Regions from separate parts of the Gordonia marina genome, predicted to be linked through region 2. Evidence: riboswitches for the same ligand, from Rfam matches in the RefSeq annotation. Region 2 holds a riboswitch; the other holds the start of a gene.
What was found. Region 2 has a riboswitch for cobalamin ahead of ACSEEN_RS12285 (ABC transporter substrate-binding protein). Riboswitches for the same ligand answer to the same signal wherever they lie in the genome.
Positions count from the first base shown of each region.

Region 1 (11,057 bases), on a different contig from region 2:
TTCCAGGTCCTCGCTCCGGTGGTCCGGACGCGCAAGGGCGAGTTCGTCGACCTGTTCGCCGAACTCCAGACCCAGGGTTTCGCGCGTGCCCGCGTCGACGGGGTGGTGCATCAGCTCGCCGATCCGCCGAAGCTCAAGAAGCAGGAGAAGCACGACATCGACGTCGTCGTCGACCGCCTGGTGGTGAAGCCGTCGGCCAAGCAGCGGCTCACCGATTCGGTGGAGACCGCGCTGCGGCTCGCCGACGGGATCGTCGTGCTCGACTTCGTCGACCGCGCTGAGGACGACCCGGAACGGACTCGCCGCTTCTCCGAGAAGATGGCCTGCCCCAATCACCATCCGATCGCGATCGACGACCTGGAACCGCGCAGCTTCTCGTTCAACTCGCCGTACGGTGCGTGCCCGGTGTGCGACGGCCTCGGCGTCCGCAAGGAAGTGGACGAGTCGCTGGTGGTTCCCGACCCGGACATGACCCTCGCCGAGGGGGCCATCGCCCCGTGGTCCACCGGCCACAACGCCGAATACTTCGGCCGGCTCATCGGCGGGCTCGCCGAACAGATGGGCTTCGATCTGGACACCCCGTGGAACAAACTGCCGCGCAACGCCCGCAAGGCGCTGCTCGACGGCTCCGACCATCAGGTGCACGTCAAGTTCCGCAACCGCTACGGCCGCACGCGCAGCTACTACACCGAGTTCGAGGGCGTGATGGCCTTCCTGACGCGCCGGGCCGACGCCACCGAATCCGAGCAGATGAAGGAGCGGTACGAGGGCTACATGCGCGACGTGCCGTGCCCGGCCTGCTCGGGGACGCGGCTGCGCCCGGAGATCCTGGCCGTCACGCTGCACAGCCCGGAGCACGGCGACAAGTCGATCGCCGAGGTCACCGCGCTGTCGGTGGCCGAGTGCGCCGAATACCTCGATTCGCTGGCGCTCGGCGAGCGCGAGGCCGCCATCGCCGGGCGCGTCCTCAAAGAGGTGCAGGCGCGCATCACCTTCCTGCTCGACGTCGGCCTGGAATACCTCTCGCTGGCGCGCGCCGCGGGCACACTGTCCGGTGGCGAGGCGCAGCGTATCCGGCTCGCGACGCAGATCGGCGCCGGTCTCGCCGGGGTGCTGTACGTGCTCGACGAGCCGTCGATCGGTCTCCACCAGCGCGACAACCGCCGCCTGATCGACACCCTGGTGCGCCTGCGCGACCTGGGCAACACGCTGATCGTCGTCGAGCACGACGAGGACACCATCCGTGCTGCCGACTGGATCGTCGACATCGGCCCGCGCGCCGGCGAGCACGGCGGGCAGGTCGTGCACAGCGGCAGTTACAAGGCGCTGCTGAAGAACAAGGAATCGCTGACCGGCGCCTACCTGTCGGGCCGCAAGACCCTCGAGGTGCCCGACCTGCGGCGGCCGATCGACCGCAAGCGCCAGCTGACCGTCGTCGGCGCCCGCGAGAACAATCTGCGCGGCATCGACGTGAAATTCCCGCTCGGGGTGCTGACCGCCGTCACCGGGGTGTCCGGGTCGGGCAAGTCGACCCTGGTCAACGACATTCTGGCCACCGTCCTCGCCAACAAGCTCAACGGTGCACGACAGGTTCCCGGCCACCACACCCGCATCACCGGGCTCGAGCACCTCGACAAGCTGGTCCAGGTGGACCAGTCGCCGATCGGCCGCACCCCGCGCTCCAACCCGGCCACCTACACCGGCGTCTTCGACAAGATCCGAACCCTGTTCGCGGCCACCACCGAGGCCAAGGTGCGCGGCTACCAGCCCGGACGGTTCTCGTTCAACGTCAAGGGCGGCCGCTGCGAGGCGTGCATGGGCGAGGGCACCATCAAGATCGAGATGAACTTCCTGCCCGACGTCTACGTCCCGTGCGAGGTCTGCCACGGTGCGCGATACAACCGCGAAACGCTGGAAGTCCACTACAAGGGCAAGACCATCGCCGAGGTGCTCGACATGCCGATCGAGGAGGCCGCCGAATTCTTCGAGCCGGTCAGCTCGATCCACCGCTACCTCAAGACGCTGGTCGACGTCGGCCTCGGCTACGTGCGCCTCGGGCAGCCCGCGCCGACGCTGTCCGGTGGCGAGGCGCAGCGCGTGAAGCTGGCCGCCGAACTGCAGAAGCGCTCGACGGGCCGCACCGTCTACGTGCTCGACGAGCCCACCACCGGCCTGCACTTCGAGGACATCCACAAGCTGCTGCTGGTGATCAACGGCCTGGTCGACAAGGGCAACACGGTGATCGTCATCGAGCACAACCTCGACGTGATCAAGACCGCCGACTGGGTGATCGACATGGGGCCGGAGGGTGGCAGCGGCGGCGGCACCGTCGTCGCGCAGGGCACCCCCGAACAGATCGCGGCCACCCCGGCGTCACACACCGGCGGCTTCCTGCGGCCCTTGCTCCCCGCCGAGGAGTCCGCCAGCTGATCGCGCGGGCGTCGTCGGACGGCGCTGGCGGACTTCCACGCCGCTGGTCAGGTATCGCCAGCGGCGTCCAGGTTCGGCTGGACCGTCCGGCGCCGCCAGCGGCGCCGCCACTAGGCTGGGGCCATGAGCGCCGACCAGCCGATCGATCCCGACACCATCCTCGACGCCGAGGTGGTCGAGATGCCCGGCGTCAGCGCGCCGTCGTACGAGGAGGTCACCGGCTACACGCGCGCCGGAGAACCGACCCTCGACCACGTCCGGGAGAAGATCGAGCAGCGCGCCGCGCTCGCCATCGGCACCGAGGAACTGCTCGCCGCGATGCCCGAGAGCATGTCGTTCGACGAGTTCTTCGCCGAGCGCGAGCAGGCCGCGAAAGCCAAGCTCGACGAGATCCGCAAGTCGATGGGCTCCGGCAACGCGGGGTAGGGGGTAGCTCGCAGACCGTCGCAGAAGCGGGAATGATGACCGTCGATGCAACGGTCTGAGAACGAGAGACTAAGGCCGTCGCGTGGTGTAGGCGTCGATGGCGTCCTTCGCCTCGATCAATCCCGCGCCGGTGGCCACGCGGTAGGCGCGGATGGCGGCTACCGCGTCACCACGGTCGGCCAATCCGCGCACCTCAGAGGTGAGGCCGGGGTCGGCGTCGGCTTCGAGGGCGGCGAGTTCGCGCTGGTCCACTCCCGCCCTTTCGGCCAGAACCCCCGAAAGACCCGTGAGATTCCGCACGTGTGCCGCCAGGTGATCGATGTGTTGCTGCTGACGTCGTGCCTTACCGAACATGCCTGCAAGCTACCAGCGGGAACGACTATCCCTTGACCGGGCCGGTCAGCTTCTCGCCCGGGCCCTCGCCCGGGGCGTCGGGGTAGGCGCTGGCCTCCCGGAACGCGAGCTGCAGGGCCGTGAGGCCGTCGCGGATCGGCTTGCGGTGCAGGCCCAGGTCGCCCGCGGAGGCGGTGACGAGACCGGCGAGCGCGGTGATCAGGGCGCGGGCCTCCGGCAGGTCGCGGTACTGTTCGTCACCGCCGGCCTCGGGACCGATCTTCTCCGCCGCCGCGCTCATCAGCATGACGGCGGCGCGGGTGATCACCTCGATGGCCGGAATGGTGGCCAGCTCGCGGACCTGGTCGTCGGCGGAGGACTCCGGCGTGCCGGACGGATCGGTCGAGTGGGAATCTGCGCTCACGACTGTTAGACTGGCACAGCACGACCGCCCCGGCTCTGTCGGGGTAGCAAGAGGATCTTCGAATCCCACCGCCCGACGTGACGTTTCGACAAGCTCGATGAGCGAGAAACGCGCAGTTTTGCGGTTCCGGTCACGTCATCGTACGACGACGGTGCAGCGCGACCTTCCGTAGGGAAGGGCGCGGCCCGCGATCGATGGCGTCCACGGTTCGAAGCCCCCCTTGTTACTCCGCCACCGCCCAGCCCGGTCGGCGAGAGAGAAACATTGATCGAGGAGGCCACATCAGCACCGAGACCCGCATCAACGACCGCATCCGCGTCCCCGAGGTTCGACTTGTCGGCCCCGGCGGGGAGCAGGTGGGCATCGTGCGTGTTGAAAATGCGCTCCGCCTGGCTGAAGAAGCCGACTTGGACCTGGTGGAGGTCGCGCCCGACGCGCGCCCGCCGGTGTGCAAGATCATGGACTACGGCAAGTTCAAGTACGAGGCGGCGCAGAAGCAGCGCGAGTCCCGCCGTAACCAGCAGATGACCGTCATCAAGGAGCAGAAGCTCCGCCCGAAGATCGACGACCACGACTACGAGACCAAGAAGGGTCACGTGGTCCGGTTCCTCGAAGCGGGTTCCAAGGTGAAGGTCACCATCATGTTCCGCGGTCGCGAGCAGTCCCGCCCCGAGCTGGGCTTCCGGCTGCTCCAGCGGCTGGCCGGCGACGTCGCCGACTACGGCTTCGTCGAGACCTCGGCCAAGCAGGACGGCCGCAACATGACCATGGTCCTGGCCCCGCATAAGGGATCCAAGACCAGGGCGCAGGCCAAGCAGTCCGCTTCGGGCTCCTGAGCCGCACCCACCCCGAAACCCCCACTCACGCGGAGTCGATCCCGAGCCGGCCAGCCGGCCCGGGATCGGACTTCGCCCGAATGAAGGAAATTCATGCCTAAGAGCAAGACTCACAAGGGCACCGCGAAGCGATTCAAGGTGACCGGCAGCGGCAAGATCGTGCGCGAGAAGGCCGGCAAGCGCCACCTCCTGGAGCACAAGTCGTCGCGCGTCACCCGCCGGATGAGCGGCACCGAGGTGGTCAGCGAGGCCGACGCCCCGCGCATCAAGCGCCTGCTCAACAAGTGACTTTCAAGAATCGTTAGTGAAGGACTAGATACTCATGGCACGTGTGAAAAGGGCCGTCAACGCCCAGAAGAAGCGCCGCAGCACCCTCGAAGCGTCGAAGGGCTACCGCGGCCAGCGTTCGCGCCTCTACCGCAAGGCCAAGGAGCAGCAGCTCCACTCGCTGACCTACGCGTACCGCGATCGCCGCGCACGCAAGGGTGAGTTCCGCAAGCTGTGGATCCAGCGCATCAACGCCGCGGTCCGCGCCAACGACATGACCTACAACCGCTTCATCCAGGGCCTCAAGCTCGCGGGTGTCGAGGTGGACCGCAAGGTGCTGGCCGACCTGGCCGTCACCGACCCGACCGCCTTCACCGGCCTGGTCGAGGTCGCGCGCAAGGCGCTCCCGGCCGACGTCAACGCGCCGGCTGCCTGATCGTCGCCGATCAGCACCCACCGAAACGACCCGTGATGGACGTTCTCACCGAACGCTCGTCACGGGTCGTTTCGCTGTCCAAGCTTCATCGCGCCCCGGTACGACGTGCCGAGGGCCGTTTCCTCGCCGAGGGCGCCAACAGCGTCGACGCCGCCCTCGCCACCGGCCGGGCACAACAGCTGCTGGTCCGGTCCGACGACGCCGAGCGCTTCGCCGGGCTCATCGACCGCGCCGAAGCGGCCGGTCTTCCGGTGCACCTGCTCAACGCGCGCGCCGCGGACAAACTCGCCGAGACGACCACCGCGCCCGGCATCATCGCGGTCTGTGAACTCCTGACCGGACCGGTGGACGACGACGCCCTCGCGGGCGCCGGATTCCTCGTCGTGGCCGTCGAACCACGGGAGCCCGGGAACCTCGGCACCCTGATTCGCTGTGCCGACGCGATGGGCGCCGACGCGGTGGTGCTGCTGGGGGACTGCGTGGACCCGCACAACGGCAAATGCGTCCGGGCCAGCGCGGGCAGCGTCTTCCATGTCCCGCTGCTGACCGACCGTGACATCGCCGGGGCGCTCGACCGTATCCGTGCTGCCGGCCGCACCACCCTCGCCACCACGATGGACGGGGAGGTGCCGCTGCCCGCCGCGGGCGAGCTGCTGGCCCGGCCGCACGCGTGGCTCTTCGGCAACGAAGCGCACGGCCTGCCCGGCGACGTCCTTGCCGCCGCCGACCATCGGGTGTCGATCCCGATCCGCGGCCGCGCGGAGAGTCTCAACCTCGCGGCCGCGTCGGCGATCTGCCTTTACGCCTCAGCTCACGCCGGGAACTGAACCTTCTGCGGCGTCGCCGTCTTCTCGGTCTTGCTGCCGTTGCCGAGCTGACCGATCTCTCCGTCACCCCAGCAGTAGAGGTCGTCGCCGGAGCGGGCACAGCTGGTCAGCGTGCCGGTCATCACCGCGGTGACCTTGCTGAGGCCGTTGACCTGACGCGGTGAGTTCACGATCTTCGGATCACCGGAGCCGCCGGCCTGCGAGTAGCCGTCGCTGCCCCAGCAGTACACGTCGCCCGACGCCACCGTGCACACGGTGTTCAGGTCGGTGGTGACCGCTTCGACCTTCTCCACTCCGCTCACCAGCGCGGGCGTCGTCTGATCGCTGGAGCCGTCGCCGATCGGGGCGCCCCAGCAGTACAGCTGGTGGTCGGCGACGGCGCAGACCTGGCTGAACCGGCTGGTGCTCGACGACCCGCCGCCGACGGCGATCGAGGTCACCTTCTTGTCGAGGAGATTCCCGACGAGTTGCGGCTGGTACTCGTCGCTGGTGTTGCCGTTGCCGAGCTGGCCGTTGCGGTTATCGCCCCAGCAGTAGGCCTTGTGCTCGGTGGTCAGGGCACAGGTGGTGCCCAGCCGCATCGAGATCGACGCGACGCCGCCGATGCCGTCGACCTTGGTCGGGGTGTTGATCTGGCCGGCGCTGGAGCCGCGTCCGCCCTCGCCGTTGGCGTTCCAGCCCCAGCAGTAGACGTCGCCGTCGGAGACCGCGCAGGTCGTGTGGAAGTCGGTGGCGATCGCGGTGACCTTGCCGAGCCCCGGCACCTGGTAGGGGGTGCCGCGGTCGCCGTCGTCCTGGTCGCCGAGGACGCCGAACAGGCCGCTGCCCCAGCAGTACGCGTGGCCGTCGGCGACGGCGCACACCGAGATCGTCGCCGACGAATCACTGCTGCTCGGCAGGTATCCGCCGACCGAGACGGCGGTGACATTGGTCAGGCCGTTGATCTTGACCGGTGTCGCCCGGTCGTCCTTGGTGCCGTCGGCCAGCTGGCCGTCGCCGTTGTTGCCCCAGCAGTACAGCGCGTCGTGCTGGACGGCGCAGACGGTGCCGACGAACGACGCCAGCTGAGCCTGTGTGGCGGCGGACGCGGTCGGTGGCGCGTCGTCGTCGCCGCCCATGTTCGCGAGGAAGATCCCGAGGGGCACCGCGACGATGACCACCGCGGCGATCGCCGCCAGTGAGATCCACAGCGCCTTGCGGCTCTTCTTCGGCGGCACGGGCGCGCCGGGATAGCCGGGCTGGCCCGGGTACGACGCCATCGGCGACCACGCGGTCTGTCCGGCCGTGCCCGGCACGCTCGGATGGCTCTGCTGACCGGGGAATCCGGTGAAGCCGGGCGGCATCGCCGACGGCTGGCCGCCGGTGTTCGCGGTCGGATACGACGGCTGGGAGGGATGTGACGGCTGGGAGGGGTGCGACGGCTGACTCGGCGCGCCGGCCGGTGGCACCGGCGCCACCGCGGTCGCGGTGCCGCCCGGCGTCTGGCCGAGCGCGCGCTGCAGTTCCGCGGCGAAGGTGCGGCAGTCGGGGAAGCGGGCGGCCGGGGCCTTGGCCATGGCGCGCTCCAGCACCGGGGCGAGCGCGGCGAGGTCGGGACGGACCTGGGCGATCGACGGCGTCGGCTGCTGCAGGTGCGCCATCATGATCGCGGCCGAGGTGTCCCCGTGGAACGGCGTGGTGCCGGCCAGCAGCGTGTACGTGGTGCAGGCGAGCGCGTACTGATCGGACATCGCGTCGGCGGTCTGGCCGGAGATGATCTCGGGCGCCGTGTACGCCATGGTGCCGACCACCGAGTTCGCCGCGGTGAGTTGCGGCGAGTCGGCCAGCCGCGCGATGCCGAAGTCGAGCACCACGGCGCGCCGGAGCTTGCCGTGCTCGTCGCGGGTGATCACGATGTTCGCCGGCTTGATGTCGCGATGCACCACCTGCCGCGCGTGCGCGTAATCGAGGGCGTCGGCGACCTGCGAGACGGCGTTGATCACGTCGGCGGTGGAGAGCCGCACCGACGCCAGGTCGGGGCCGTCGAGGTAGCTCATGGTGAACCACGGGGCGTCGTTCTCCACGCCGTACGCGTAGACGGTGATGATGCTCGGGTGATCGAGGGCGGCCGCGGTGCGGGCCTCGTTGGTGAAGCGCGTCTGGAAGTCGGGGTTCGAGGTCCCGCCGACCGAGATCACCTTCATCGCTTCCCGGCGCATCAGATGCGGGTTCTCGACCAGATAGACGTCGCCCATGGCGCCCGACCCGAGCTGGGCGACAACCCGGTAACCGGCGATGTCAGAACCTGGTGCGACGGGCACTATTCCTCCTGGGCGAGAGCGACGGGGGCAAAGCTTGGGACAAACCTACCGTGATCGGGGTCCCGCGAACGTGCTGCAGCGGCCCCAAGAGACAAGTCGAGTAGTCCTGCGGGGTGCCCGATGCGTAGATCTACCCGGTGCCGGGAGAGTGGATCGCGCCCTGGATGCGACCTTCGTGGCAAATCGGTCACCGGCTTGACCTGCGACGATGTCGGGTGGTCAGCTTGAGAAGGTACGACGGCCAGCGGAACCCGGTGGGACTCCGGGACGGTGGCGCCACTGTGAGATCACCGGATGGCCGGGGATCGAGTCAGATACGCGGCCGTCATGCTCGACATCCGACGACGACGGGGCGCACCACCCCGAAGGAGGCCCTCCCGATGAGCACACATGTTTCGACCCACGACCCGCGCGCCGGCATCTCCGCCGAGGCGCTGTCGGCCGGACGCGTCGCCCTGATCCTGAGCATCACGGTGCTGCTCGCACTGCTGGCGTACTACTTCATCGGTGTCGACGAGGGCATGACGTCGGTCTTCGGCAAGACGATGGTCGTGCACGAATGGGTGCACGACTCCCGTCACTTCCTCGGCTTCCCCTGCCACTGAGCGGGGACCGACATCATGGAACTCCGTGTCATCGGGCGCGGAGCGCTCGCCGGTCTGATCGCGGGCGTGCTGGGCTTCATCTTCGCCAAGGTCTTCGCCGAACCCGTCATCAACAAGGCCATCGACTACGAGTCGGGGCGCGACGACGCCCTGCATGCGCTGAATCAGGCGGCCGGCCGGGCGGTCGAACCGGACGGGCCGGAGATCTTCAGCCGGACCATCCAGTCGACCGTCGGGATCGCCACCGGCATCATCGGGTTCTCCATCGCCATGGGTGCGCTCGTGGCGGTCGCGTATGTGGTGCTGCACGGCCGGTTCTCGATCCGTCCGCGCACTCTGGCGTGGCTGATCGCCGGTTTCGGCTACCTCGGCGTATTCCTGCTGCCGTTCGTCAAGTACCGGCCAATCCGCCGGCCATCGGTCACGACTTCACCATCCAGGCCCGTGGACACCTGTACCTGGGCATGGTGGCCATCTCGCTGATCCTGCTCGGCCTGACCGTGTACGCGGCGGTCAAGCTGACGCCCCGGCTGGGGCGCGGCACGTCGATCATCGTCAGCGTCGTCGGGTTCCTGGTGGTCTTCGGGATCGTGCTCGCCGTGATGCCGTCGCTGGGCGATCTGTCGGCGAACGTGGCGCACAGCGGCCAGTTCGGTTTCGCCCGGGCCGCCACCGAGACCCCGCAGCCGATCACCAATATCCTGTCCACGCCGCTGACCATCGACGGCAGGACCGTCGCGCCCGGACAGATCGTCTATCCCGGGTTCGACGCCGACGTGCTGTGGAAGTTCCGGTGGTACTCGCTGCTCAACCAGACGCTGATCTGGCTCGTGATCGGACTCGTCTTCGGCGCGTTGGTGGACCGGCTGTTCGATCCGGCTCCGCGGCGGGCCGTTCGTGAAGAGGCGGCCCCCGTCGGGGTGTGACTCGACCCCGGCAGGGCGGCGCGGAGCATCCCGTGACGGTGCTGCCTACTTCCGTCCGCGCCGTGCCCGGCTGGTCGCGCAGAAGACCGCCCGCCGCCTGCCCCTTCGGGTCGCGGGCAGCGGGTTCGGGTGCGTCGACTAATCTTGTGGTGCATATTCGCCAGTCGAGCCCAGGGAGAACACGTCGGTGTCTGACGATGTCGTTGAGAGCAGTTTCCCGTCCGCGGAGGAGCTTTCCGCCGCGGTGACCGCCGCGGTCGCCGCCTTCGGCGATGCGCGGGACCTCGCGGCGCTCGCCGAGACCAAGGTGGCGCACGTCGGTGACAAGTCGCCGGTCGCCCTGGCACGACGCGCCCTCGGTGCGCTCCCCAAACAGGAGCGTTCGGCGGCGGGCAAGCTGGTCAACGAGGTGCGGGGACAGATCGCCGCCGCCCTCGACGAGCGGACCGCCGAACTGACCGCCGAGCGGGATGCCGCGGTGCTGGTCGCCGAGACCCTCGATGTCACGCTGCCCGCGGCGCGACGCCGGGCCGGCGCCCGCCACCCGATCACGGTGATCGCCGACCAGGTCGCCGACGTCTTCATCGGCATGGGCTGGGAGATCGCCGAGGGCCCGGAGGTGGAGACCGAGCATCACAACTTCGACGCGCTCAACTTCCTGCCCGATCATCCGGCGCGCTCCATGCAGGACACCTTCTATATCGCTCCCGAGGGGTCGCGGCAGGTGCTGCGGACGCATACGTCTCCGGTCCAGGTGCGATCCATGCTGAGCCGCGAGGTGCCGATCTACGTCGCCTGCCCGGGCCGGACGTTCCGCACCGACGAACTCGACGCCACGCACACCCCGGTCTTCCACCAGATCGAGGGCCTGGCCGTCGACAAGGGCCTGACCTTGGCGAACCTGCGCGGCACCCTGGAGACCTTCGCGAAGGCGCTCTTCGGCCCGGACACCACCACCCGCATGCGCGCCAGCTACTTCCCGTTCACCGAGCCCTCCGCCGAGGTCGACGTGTGGTTCCCGGGCAAGAAGGGCGGCGCCGGCTGGGTCGAGTGGGGTGGCTGCGGCATGGTCAACCCGAACGTGTTGCGCGCCAGCGGCATCGACCCCGACGTGTACACCGGCTTCGCGTTCGGCATGGGGCTGGAACGCACCCTGCAGTTCCGCAACGACCTGCCCGACATGCGCGACATGGTGGAGGGCGACATCCGTTTCACCCTCCCGTTCGGCGCGGCGCTCTAAGCCCCGG
Region 1 is NZ_JBPSDN010000007.1:157,540-168,596, forward strand. Features, by position in the region: gene uvrA (excinuclease ABC subunit UvrA) at 1-2,430, shown strand, start outside; gene ACSEEN_RS06420 (hypothetical protein) at 2,554-2,856, shown strand; gene ACSEEN_RS06425 (hypothetical protein) at 2,926-3,210, opposite strand; gene ACSEEN_RS06430 (DUF1844 domain-containing protein) at 3,236-3,613, opposite strand; gene infC (translation initiation factor IF-3) at 3,877-4,449, shown strand; gene rpmI (50S ribosomal protein L35) at 4,543-4,737, shown strand; gene rplT (50S ribosomal protein L20) at 4,772-5,152, shown strand; gene ACSEEN_RS06450 (TrmH family RNA methyltransferase) at 5,188-5,979, shown strand; gene ACSEEN_RS06455 (protein kinase domain-containing protein) at 5,964-8,279, opposite strand; cobalamin riboswitch at 8,475-8,620, shown strand; gene ACSEEN_RS06460 (CbtB domain-containing protein) at 8,660-8,884, shown strand; partial or broken gene ACSEEN_RS06465 (CbtA family protein) at 8,900-9,810, shown strand; gene pheS (phenylalanine--tRNA ligase subunit alpha) at 9,998-11,050, shown strand.
Region 1: linked by a shared signal. The riboswitch ahead of ACSEEN_RS06460 (CbtB domain-containing protein) and the one ahead of ACSEEN_RS12285 (ABC transporter substrate-binding protein) in region 2 are both predicted to bind cobalamin.

Region 2 (11,057 bases):
GAGGGCACGACAGTGGTGTGGGCCGGCATGCGCGGTGCCGTGACCGTTGCCGCCGCGCAGACCCTGCCCGCCGACACCCCGCAGCGGTCGATGCTGATTCTCGTCGCCTACGCGGTCGCGGTGGCCTCGCTGACCGTGCAGGGAGGCACCATCGGGCCGTTACTCGCGATGATCGCCCCCAAGGACGACGGCTCGCGCGCGGCCCAGGACGCGGCCGAACGCGAGCGGCTTCTGCAACTCATCCGCGATGCCGCCGAAGCGGTACCGGAGCCGGAACCCCCGGCCGGCGACGACCGTCAGGCGGAGTTCGAACTCGCCCTGCGGCACCGGATCGCGGTGCTCGACGCCCAGCGGGTCGCGCTCCTCGACGCGCGCGACGACGGCACGTTCGACGCCGACATCCTGGAGGAGGCGCTGATGAACGTGGACGCGTCCCAGATCGCCATCGAGCTGCGGGGTCGGCACGTCGAATAGCGCGCCGCGGGGACTGTGGTGTCGTCGATGGCGGAGGTCCTGCTGGGGAGAGTCGGCGTGTCGTTGGACGGATGGCCTGTGGGTGTGTCTGGTTCCAGGGTGCGGCCACGGAACATCCCCGCTCGTGCGGGGAGCACGCTCGTCAAGCGCGCCGAGCGCCGCCAGGCGAGTTTCGGTCTCGGCTGGCGCGAGGTCGCCCAGCTCGCGCTGATGGTCGCCAGCGGCTACGACCGCGATTCGTTCCGGACGTCGGGGTGTCGTGGCGGGACGCGTCGACGCCGAGCTTCGCGGATTCAACGTCGGCCGGCAGAAGTACCGGCTATCGGATCTCTGGGTGATGTCTCGGGGGACCTTGACGAAGATCGACCTCGACGCCGACTGACCGTGATGTGAAAGGCGAGGGTGCGCTCCCCTGTGAAACAGGGGACACCCTCGCCACTTCCGAGAATACCCGAACTTCCCGGCCCCGTGACGGGGGCGGTAGAGCGCGCCGGCCCCGGCGCGGAACATCCCCGCTCGCGCGGGGAGCACACCTGCTCACGCACGGCGTCCGTTGCCGCACCGGGATCATCCCAGAGGGGACACCGCTTCCCGGAATGGGTTGCGGTCGACGCCGAGCCTATCGCGTTCGGCTGGTGGGCGATTCGACAGGCGTGAGGCTGCATAGGCGTCGCGCTGGGTTCAGTGCGACGACGTGTGTGTCGTTGTGTCGAGCGAGCTAACATGTCTCCAAAACGTGTTAGCTTTGTGGATAATTTTTAACATGAATGGCGAATGTGTTGAAGGAGCTACCACGTGGCATGGAACCCGGAAATTCCCTTCAACGATCTGCCGTCACTGCCGCCGGTCGGTCTCGATCTTGAGCCCAAGCGGGTCCTCAAGGCGACGATCGAGGCCCGGACCGCGCTGGCCACGCTTGCTCAGGCCGGTCAGTTGCTGCCGAACCCCAACATCCTGATTCACGCCGTCCCGCTCCTGGAGGCGCAGGCGAGCTCTGAAATCGAGAATATCGTGACGACTGCCGACGAGCTGTTCAAGCACGCCGATTCTGGCGGAGGTGATCACGCCACCAAGGAAGCGTTGCGGTACCGCGGCGCACTGTTCGCAGGGGTCGAGTCGATCCGGGATCGACCGCTGACCGCGACGACCGCTGCCCGTGTCTGCTCAGAGTTGCAGGGTCGTGAGATGACGGTCAGGACGATGCACGGAACACGGATCGCCAACCCGGCAACACGCGAGGTCATCTATGCGCCACCCGAGGGCGCGGAGATCATCCGGGAGAAGCTCGCGGACTGGGAGCGCTTCGTGCACGCCGACGATGGACTCGACCCACTGGTACGCATGGCGCTCGCGCACTTTCAGTTTGAGGCGATCCATCCGTTCCACGACGGGAACGGACGCACGGGCCGTGTCATCAATATCCTGATGCTGATCGAAGCCGGACTGCTGCGTGACCCCATCCTCTACTTGTCGCGCGCGATCATCGCACGGAAGAACGACTACTACCGCCTGCTGCGCGCGGTGACGGCCGAGGGCGCATGGATCGACTGGATCCTGTACATGCTCGAGGTGGTGCGCGAATCGGCGACCTCGACGACGCGCAAGATCGGTTCGATTCGTTCGTGTCAGGAAGAAATCGCCGAGCGAGCCAGAGGTGCCACCCCCGGTGGACGTGACGCTCAGTTCCTTGCAGTCCTCTTCGAGCAGCCGTACTGCCGCATCAGCACGGTCGCAGATCGGTGCGATGTCTCTCGCCAGACTGCCTCGACCTGGCTGCATGCGCTGGTGGAGGCTGGGCTTCTCAGCGCTGTGAAGGCCGGCCGGGAGGTCCTCTTCGTCAACGACGAGTTCATGGACGTGTTGACGCGCCCGGAATGAACTGGGCTTCCGCGATATCAGAACCTGCGGTGCATGCCCCACCGGTGATCACAGCGGTGACTGTAGACGACGGGTCAGACGCCGCCGTGGCGTCGTACGCCGGCTGTCAGGCGTTCGACTCCGCGTCCCGGAGCGTGGACACGGTGTCCCGGACGTTGTTCGCCGAGCTCCGCAGGCTGAACGCGTCGATCACCTCGAAGACACCCACCACGACCAGCAGGATGCCGGAGACCAGGGCGAGCGTCGCGATCGACGTGAGCGGGCTGACGATCAGGATGATGCCGGCGATCACCGTGATGATCGACAGGATGATGCCGGCGACGCGGCCGGGGACGCCGGGGGAACCGGCGAACAGCGAGAGGTTCGAGAAGCCGCGGAAGATCCAGGTGATACCGATCCAGATCGCCAGCAGGGCCAGCGACGACCCGAGGTGCCGCAGGGCGATGACGCCCAGGATCACCGAGAGGGTTCCGGACACGAACGTCAGGAGACGCCACCAGCCGTCGGCATCGGGCACACCGAACGTCGCGATGACCTGGAAGATGCCGGAGATGAGTAGGTAGATACCAAACAGGACGGCGACGACGACCAGCGTCTTACCCGGCCAGACCAGCACGATGATGCCCAGCACGATCGACGCGATACCGATCCCGAGCAGACTCTTCCACGTGCGATCGACGATGTCGGACACGCCGCCGAGAACCGCTGCGCCCACCGGATTGTTCGTTGTCATGGCTTCCCCTCCTGGTCAGACAGCACGGACACGGGTGTGCCGGCCGCTCATGGTGACGATATCCCCCGGGAGGCGGCGTCGCGACAGTTGAAATCACGCGGGTCCGACGGCCTGCGCGGGAGAACACGGTGGCGCGCGGCCTCGAGTTTTCGCCAGTATGTGGTTGTGGCACACGCGAGTCGAGGCAGAGGCCTTTCTGGAACCCCACCGGAGGAAGAACGGGGCGCCTCACGTGACGGGCGGTCCGTAGGACCGGACCGCGCCCGTGTTTGACTGGCCGCTCCTGCGGGGACCGGTTCCGAGCGTCGTGGTGATCCTCGGCGCCGTCTCCTGCATCTACCTTCTCGCCGCCCGGGGACGGCGTGGATGGTGGTCGCGGACCGTGCCGATCGTCGTGATGATCGGCGTGATCGTCAGCGTCATCGCCGACAAGGTGATCGACCACGTCCTGTATTCCGCGTCCGTGCCCGTGGAGGTCCTGGCATGGATCGGGCTCGGCGCGGGCGCGATCGCCCTGGGCGTCGCCAGGGCATGGCGAGCGACGTGGTGGCAGCGCGGGGTCGTGGTCGTCACGGTATTGGTCGTCGTCGCCATGGCCGCGAACAGCGTCAACCGCTACTACGGCGAGTTCCCGACATTCCGCGCCGCTCTCGGGTTGCCTGCCGCCGGTGAAGTCGCCTTCAAGTCGGTGTCCGCGGTGGTCGAGCAGCCGCAGCTCCCGGTGAGTGGCCGCGCGCTGGATCAGGATTGGACTCCCACCGTCCGCCCGCCGGCGAAAGGCGTGGTGACGCAGGTCTACATCCCGGGAAAGGTATCTCGCTTCACCGTCACCCGACGGGCCTACATCTACCTGCCGCCGGCGTACTCGGATCCGAGAAGACCGTTGCTGCCCGTGCTGGTGCTCCTGCACGGAATCCCCGGCAGTCCGTCGGATTGGCTGACGGCCGGCGGCCTGGCGGCCACGATGGACCGGTTCGCCGCGGCCCATCGGGGACTGGCGCCGGTCGTCGTGATGCCCGACGCCACCGGGTCGTTGCTCGGTGATCCGATGTGCATGGATTCCCGGCTGGGCAACAGTGCGAGCTACCTGGCCGTGGACGTCCCGATGTGGATCCGCCGCCATCTGCAAGTGGACGACGATAGTCGCCGGTGGGCCATCGCCGGACTCTCCTATGGCGGCACCTGCGCGTGGCAGCTCGCACTCCGCAGGCCGGCCACGTATCCGACGTTCATCGACCTGTCGGGGGAGGTCGAGCCGTCACTCGCTACCCGGGCGCAGACGATCCGGGTCGCGTTCAACGGAAACGCGGCCGCCTACACCAGGGCCACTCCGCTCCACATGCTGGCCGCCGCGCCGCATCCGTCGGTGGCGGGAATCATCGGGCTGGGCCGAGCCGACACCACCTTCGGTCCCCAGCAGCGGCTGGTGTACGCGGCCTGTCGGCATGCGGGTATCGACGTTCGTCTGCTTGTGCTTCCGGGCGCGCACACCTGGCAGGTGTGGAGCGTCGGGCTCCGGAGGAGTCTTCCCTGGTTGGCGTATCGACTGGGCATCACCGCACCGTGACCGGGCGGACGAACCAGGGAAAGTCGTCTCGTGACCCGGCACATCTCGGCGCGCGCCGTCGTCTGGTTCAGCCCCGCAGATCCCGGGCGATCCACTCCGCCACGGGCTCTCCGCCTGCCAGATGGTCCACGACCAGCCGTTCGACCCGATCGGGCCGCATGCCCGAATACCAGGTGCCGTCCGGGTAGACCGCCATCACCGGGGCGAGGGCGCAGGGGAACAGACAGCCGGTGACGGTCGTCAGGACGTCGTCGTCGCCGAGCCCGCGATCGGCCAGCGCCCTGCTGAGCGTCGCGGCGGATTCGCGGGCGCCCTCGACGCTGCATCGGGGTCCGCGGCAGACCAGCACGTGACGGGTGAAGGCGGGGACCTGCTCCCAGGCCGGCGAGAGGATCGGTGCGGTGGTGGTCCGGGCCGGCGTGCCGCCGTCGTCGATCGCCCGCTCGAGCAGTCCGGCGAAGCCGTCGTGGTCGGTGAGCAGGGGAGCGACGCGCACCTGCGGCGTCGGTGTTCCGGCAGGCCGGGTGCGCAGCCAATGTCCGACGATCCGCGCGATCCACGAGTCCTGCTTGGCGTCGCCGAGGGTCTGCCCGCTGATCAGCAGCACCGCCCGTGCCCCGGCGCCGGTGGCGTCGTCGAGCGCTTCGGTGATCGTCGTGTCCGATCCGCCGAGCACCGCGACGCGGAACTCGATGTCCGGCCGGGCGGCGCGGAGCCGGCCGAGTGCGGTGGTCAGCGCGCGGGCCGGGGCGTCGCCGCGGTCGGTGGGGGCGGTGACGGTCACCCAGTCGGCCGTCATCGCGTTCCCCGGCCGGGGCCGCCGATGGTCCCGCACAGCACGACCATCGGCGCGCCGGTGCGCGGATGCGGCGTGATCTCGACGTCGAGCCGGTACACATCGGCCAGCAGCTCGCGGGTCAGGACATGCGCGGGCGGCCCCTCGGTGACCAGCAGGCCGTCGTCGAGCACGATCAGATGGTCGCAGTACATGGCCGCCAGCTGCAGGTCGTGCAGGGCGGCGACGGTGGTGATCGGCAGCGAGCGCAACAGGGTCAGCACGTCCAGTGAGGCGGACGTGTCGAGGTGATTGGTGGGCTCGTCGAGCAGCAGGACTCTCGGCTGCTGCACCAGGGCGCGGGCGATCTGCGTCTTCTGGCGTTCGCCGCCCGACAACGACTGCCACGTGCGGGTGCGCAGTTCCTCGATGCCCAGCCTGGCGAGGGCGTCGTCGACCAGTTCCCGCGTGTCGACCCGCCGGAATCGGCTCCCGGCGTGCGGAATGGTGCCCAGATCGACCACCTGCTCGACGGTCAGCTCGGTCTCGGTAGCCGAATGCTGTTCCACGGCGGCCACGACGCGTGCGAGCTCGCGGTGCGGATAGCTGCGCACCGGCCGGTCGCCGAGGAGCACCCGGCCGGTGTCCGGACGCGTCCAGCGGGCGATGGTCGAGAGCAGGGTGGTCTTGCCCGACCCGTTCGGCCCGATGAGCCCGGTGAACCCGCCGGCCGGCGCGGTGGCGGTGATCCCGGTCAGCAGCCGGGCCTCGCCGACGGCGTATCCGACGTCCTCGAGGCGGATCGGCAGCGCCGGCGACGTCGTCCCGGTCATGCGGCCGCCCCGTGCCGTCGCAGAATCCAGACGAACGCCGGGACGCCGATGATCGCGGTGACCAGGCCGAGCGGCAACTCCTGCTGATTCAGGATGCTGCGGGCCAGGATGTCGGTCCACACCAGAAGCAGAGCGCCGAGCAGCGCCGTGACCGGCAGCATCCGCCGGTGCAGCGGCCCGATGATCAGGCGGGCGACGTGCGGCACCACCAGCCCGACGAAGCCGATGATGCCGGAGTTCGCGACGATCACCGCGGTGCACAGCGAGACGGCGATGTACAGCGTCCAGCGGGTCGCGGTGACGGAGATGCCGAGGCTCGACGCGGCGCGGTCGCCGAACGCGAAGGCGTCGAGCGTGCGCGCGTACGACCAGACGACGCCGAGCGTGAGGACCACCATGACGGTGACCAGCGTGGTCGACGGCCAGCGGGCACCGGCCACCGAGCCGAGCGTCCACCGCAGGACCGCGGCGGCCGCGTGCGGATCGCTGAAATAGACGAGCGCCGACGAGATCGCGGCGCCGCCCTGCGCGACGGCGACGCCGGCCAGGATCAGCCGGTTGGGCAGCAACGCCCCCGTCCGGGTGGTCGCGATCGCGAAGACCAGAGCCAGGGCGCCGAGCGCGCCGAGGAACGCGGCGACACCGACCGGGCCGAGGCCGGCCCCCACTCCGACGCCGAGCCCGGTCACCAGGACCAGGACCGCGCCGACCGATGCCCCGGACGACATGCCCAGCAGGTACGGGTCGGCCAGGACGTTCCCGGTCAGCGACTGCAGGACGGCGCCGGCGACGGCCAGGCCGGCGCCGGCCGCGGCGGCGGTCACCACGCGTGGCATCCGCAGATCGACGACGATGTACTCGTTCCCCGCGCCGACACCGGTGTGGAACCCGAGGCGTGCGCCGACCGCGGCCGCGACGTCGCCGAGGCTGAGTCCGACCGAACCGATCACCACGCCGGCGCCGATGCTCAGCGCGACCAGTACGACGAGCACCGCCACCAGCATCGGAAAGGTGACGCGCGACCGGCGCGGCGCGGCCGGTGCGCCGGTGGTCCGGGTCAGCGCTTCGCCAGCGCGTCGGACAGCGTCACAGCACCGTCGATGGTGCGCGCCCCCGGCGTCGACTCGGAGAACGGGATGACGATGTACGACTTGTTCTTCACGGCCTTCAGGCCCGCCAGCGCCGGGTCGCTCTCCAAGAACTGCCGCTTGGCGTCGGCGCGGGAGAAGTCAGCGTCGATCAGCACGATGACGTCCGGGTCGGCCTTGATGACCTGCTCCCAGCTGGTGTCGGCCCAGTTGCCGTCCAGGTCCGCGAAGACATTCGTGGCGCCCACCGCGTCCATGATGAGTTGCGGTCCACCGCTCTTCGCGCCGACCGAGGGGGTATCGGTGGCGTCGTCCCACCACATGATCGTGGTGCCCTTGCCCGCGTCCTTCTTCTTGAGCTCGGCGAGGGTGTCGCGCATCTTCTCGTTCACGCCGTCGGCGGCGTCGGTGCGGCCGAAGAGCTTGCCGTAGTCGGACACCTCACCGGCGATCGCATCCCACGACGACGCCGCGCGGTCGGCCTTGTTCTCGCAGCCGAAGGGCGAGACATAGGTCGCGATGTCCAGCTTCGCCAGCTCCTCGCGCGTGCCGATGCCCTTGTCGGCGAACGCCGAACCGTACGACGCGGCCACGAGATCGGGCTTCTTGCTGATCACGGTCTCCAGGTCGGGGTACTTGGGGGCGATGACCGGGATCTTGTCGTAGGCGGCCTTGAACTGCGGGGCGATCTCGTCGTCCAGGTAGGCCGTGCCGATCATGTCGTTCTCGGCGCCGATCGCGAGCGCCGACTCGGTCGCACCCTGGTTGACGGTGATCGCGCGGGTGGCCGGGGCCTTCAGCGTGACGGTGTGACCGCAGTTCTTCAGGGTGATCGCGCCGTCGGTGGCCTTGTCGTCGGTGCTGCTGCCGCAGGCGGCGAGCGTGAGGGTGAGCGCGGCGGCGGTGCATGCGGCCGCGACGGTGGTGAGGGTGCGCAAAGCGACCCGCCTTCCATATCTCGTGGAATCGGTTCACGTCGCGGCCGGTCTCCTGGCTACGCAGGGTCTACCGGGAACCACACCTTCCCGGGCGCTGAGCGCCCAGTGGCTGGGGACATACCCCGTCGTGGTACCCGGACCTGCTCACAGTGGCGAGAACCGCGCCGGCACTTCACCGGACTTCCCGAACACCGCGACGTCGCCTGCATGGTAGCGCGCGAACGGTGGGACGCTATCGGACAGGTACACAGGTACTTCTGTCGATGATCACCGGCGACCGGGTCCATCGTGGGAACATTCCTTGATGAGGTCACCGCGTGCCGGCATGCATGGCACGGTTCGTCATCGTGTCGGTGCAGTGCTGGCGATCGTCCTCCTCGCCGTCGTCGAGCCGGGGTGGCGATCGGCTCCGGTCTCGGCGGCACCACCGATCCCGCCGCCCTCGGCGGACCCGTTCTACCGATACGACGGTCTGCTCGGCGCCTATGCACCCGGCGCGGTGCTCCGGACCCGGTCGGTGCCCTTCGGCTACCGCGGGGCGACGGCGCCGATCCGCAGCTCCCAGGTGCTGTACAGGACCACCGATCAACAGGGGCGGCCGACGTCGACAGTCGCGACGATCCTTCAGCCCCCGGTCACCGGACCGCCGAAGCTGCTGTCGTATCACATGGCCTACGATGCGCTCGGGCCGCAATGCGACCCGTCGTACACGCTCACCGGCGCGGGTTCCCCCGGCGCGGCCGGAACCCTGGAACAGGGTGTGATCAGCGGATATCTCTCCCAGGGGTACACGGTGGTGGTGCCCGACTACGAGGGCCCCGATCTGCAGTGGACCATCGGGCGGGAGGCCGGATACGCCGCGCTCGACGGGGTCCGCGCGACGCAGAAGATCCTGCGGCTGCCGACGACCACGCCGGTCGCCATGGCCGGATACTCCGGCGGTTCGGTGCCGACGCAGTGGGGCGCGGAGGTGGCGCCGTCATACGCCCCGGAGATCCGGCTCATCGCCGCTGCGGCGGGCGGACTTCCGGTCAACCTCGCGCACAACCTGCCCTACGTCAGCGGAAGCAAGGACTGGGCGGGAGTGATCCCGGCGCTGATCGTCGCCTATCGGCGCGCGTACTCGCTGGACACCGATGCGTTCCTGTCCGCACGGGGCAAGAAGATCGTCAAGACGGTGTCGTCGCAGTGCATCAACGCCTTCGCCGCGAAATATCCGGGGCTGACCGACGCGGACATGGTACGACCGCCCTACCGTTCGCTGCTCGACGTGCCGGGTGTCGTGCGGGCGATCAACGACAACATCATGGGCACATCCGGTACCCCGCGCATACCGATGCTCCTCGGCGTCGGTGACGTCGACGGCACCGGTGACGGGGTGATGATCACCCGCGACGTCGAGAGTCTCGCGTACTCGTACTGCCGCCGCGGTGTGCGGGTGTCGTACGCGCAGTTCACCGGCAAGGCGCATGGAGAGGCGTTCATTCCCTTCCAGGAGCAGACCGCGCGCTTCCTCACCGACCGCTTCGCAAGGAGGCCGACGGCCTCGAACTGCGCCACGCTGAGACCCGGTGGCGGCCTCAGCCCGACCTCGGTGCCGTGACGGCACCGACCGATGAAGGAATCGCCATGGCCGGTCCGTTCGACTCGCACCTGAACCGGGTGTTCAGCAAAGGGTTCTATCGGGACAAGGACTTCGACTTCTCGGTGCGGTGCGTGCTCGGCGCGTCGGCGCACGGGGGCTCGGATGTGGGGGAGGTACTCGCCGCCATCGACGGCGTCCCCGACGGTGATCATCAGCGCTGGTTCGACGCGTGGCTCGCCCTGGGACGACGCGTGCGGGCCGACGCGGACGCCGAACGCGACGCGGGCCGGACGGTGAGCGCATCGTCGTCGTACCTGCGAGCGGCGACCTACTTCGCCGTCGCCGTGAACGCGGCGAGCGCACTCAAGCACGACGACCCGCTCCTTCCGACGTTCCGCCTGCAACGCTCCAGCTGGGACGCGTTCGTCGACGCGTGCGGACAACGTGTCACCCGCGTCCAGATTCCGTACGACGGCACGACGCTGCCCGGCTACTTCTTCCGGACGGTCGGCCACGAGCAGCGCCCCACGCTGATCATGGTCAACGGCAGTGACGGAGCGATCAGCGACCAGTGGTCCTCCGGAGCTGGCGCGGCCCTGGCCCGCGGCTATCACGTGCTGATGTTCGACGGCCCCGGACAGCAGTCGATGCTCTTCGAGCGGGGGACCCGATTCCGCGCCGACTGGGGCGCGGTACTGACGGCCGTGGTCGACTTCGCGGTGGCGCAGGACGGCGTCGACCCCGACCGCCTGGTGGGGTACGGGATCAGTCAGGGCGGCTACTGGCTGCCTAGCGCGCTCGCGACGGAGCACCGGCTCGCGGCCGCGGTGGCCGATCCGGGCGTCGTACGCGTGGCGGCATCGTGGGAGTCGTCGATTCCCGCGAGCTTGATGAAGCTCTTCCACGCGGGAAAACGCGAGGCGTTCGACCGCGACATGGCCCTCGGAATGAGACTCTCGCCGACCGCGGCGCGGACCTGGAAGTTCCGCGCCCGGCCGTACGGGCAAGACAGCTACTACGACACCCTCGCCGAAGTGGATCGATACGTCCTGTCCGACACTGAGGCCGCGCGGATCACGACGCCGCTGATTCTCACCGCTCCAGAACACGAGCAATTCTGGCCGGGACAGTCGGAGATGCTCGCGGAACGGACCGGTGGTCGCGCCGAGGTGGTGCACTTCACCGC
Region 2 is NZ_JBPSDN010000017.1:220-11,276, reverse strand. Features, by position in the region: gene ACSEEN_RS12325 (cation:proton antiporter) at 1-474, shown strand, start outside; gene ACSEEN_RS12320 (hypothetical protein) at 734-856, shown strand; gene ACSEEN_RS12315 (Fic family protein) at 1,270-2,352, shown strand; gene ACSEEN_RS12310 (HdeD family acid-resistance protein) at 2,459-3,085, opposite strand; gene ACSEEN_RS12305 (alpha/beta hydrolase) at 3,351-4,652, shown strand; gene ACSEEN_RS12300 ((2Fe-2S) ferredoxin domain-containing protein) at 4,720-5,451, opposite strand; gene ACSEEN_RS12295 (ABC transporter ATP-binding protein) at 5,448-6,260, opposite strand; gene ACSEEN_RS12290 (FecCD family ABC transporter permease) at 6,257-7,252, opposite strand; gene ACSEEN_RS12285 (ABC transporter substrate-binding protein) at 7,318-8,286, opposite strand; cobalamin riboswitch at 8,312-8,497, opposite strand; gene ACSEEN_RS12280 (lipase family protein) at 8,612-9,889, shown strand; gene ACSEEN_RS12275 (alpha/beta hydrolase family protein) at 9,916-11,057, shown strand, end outside.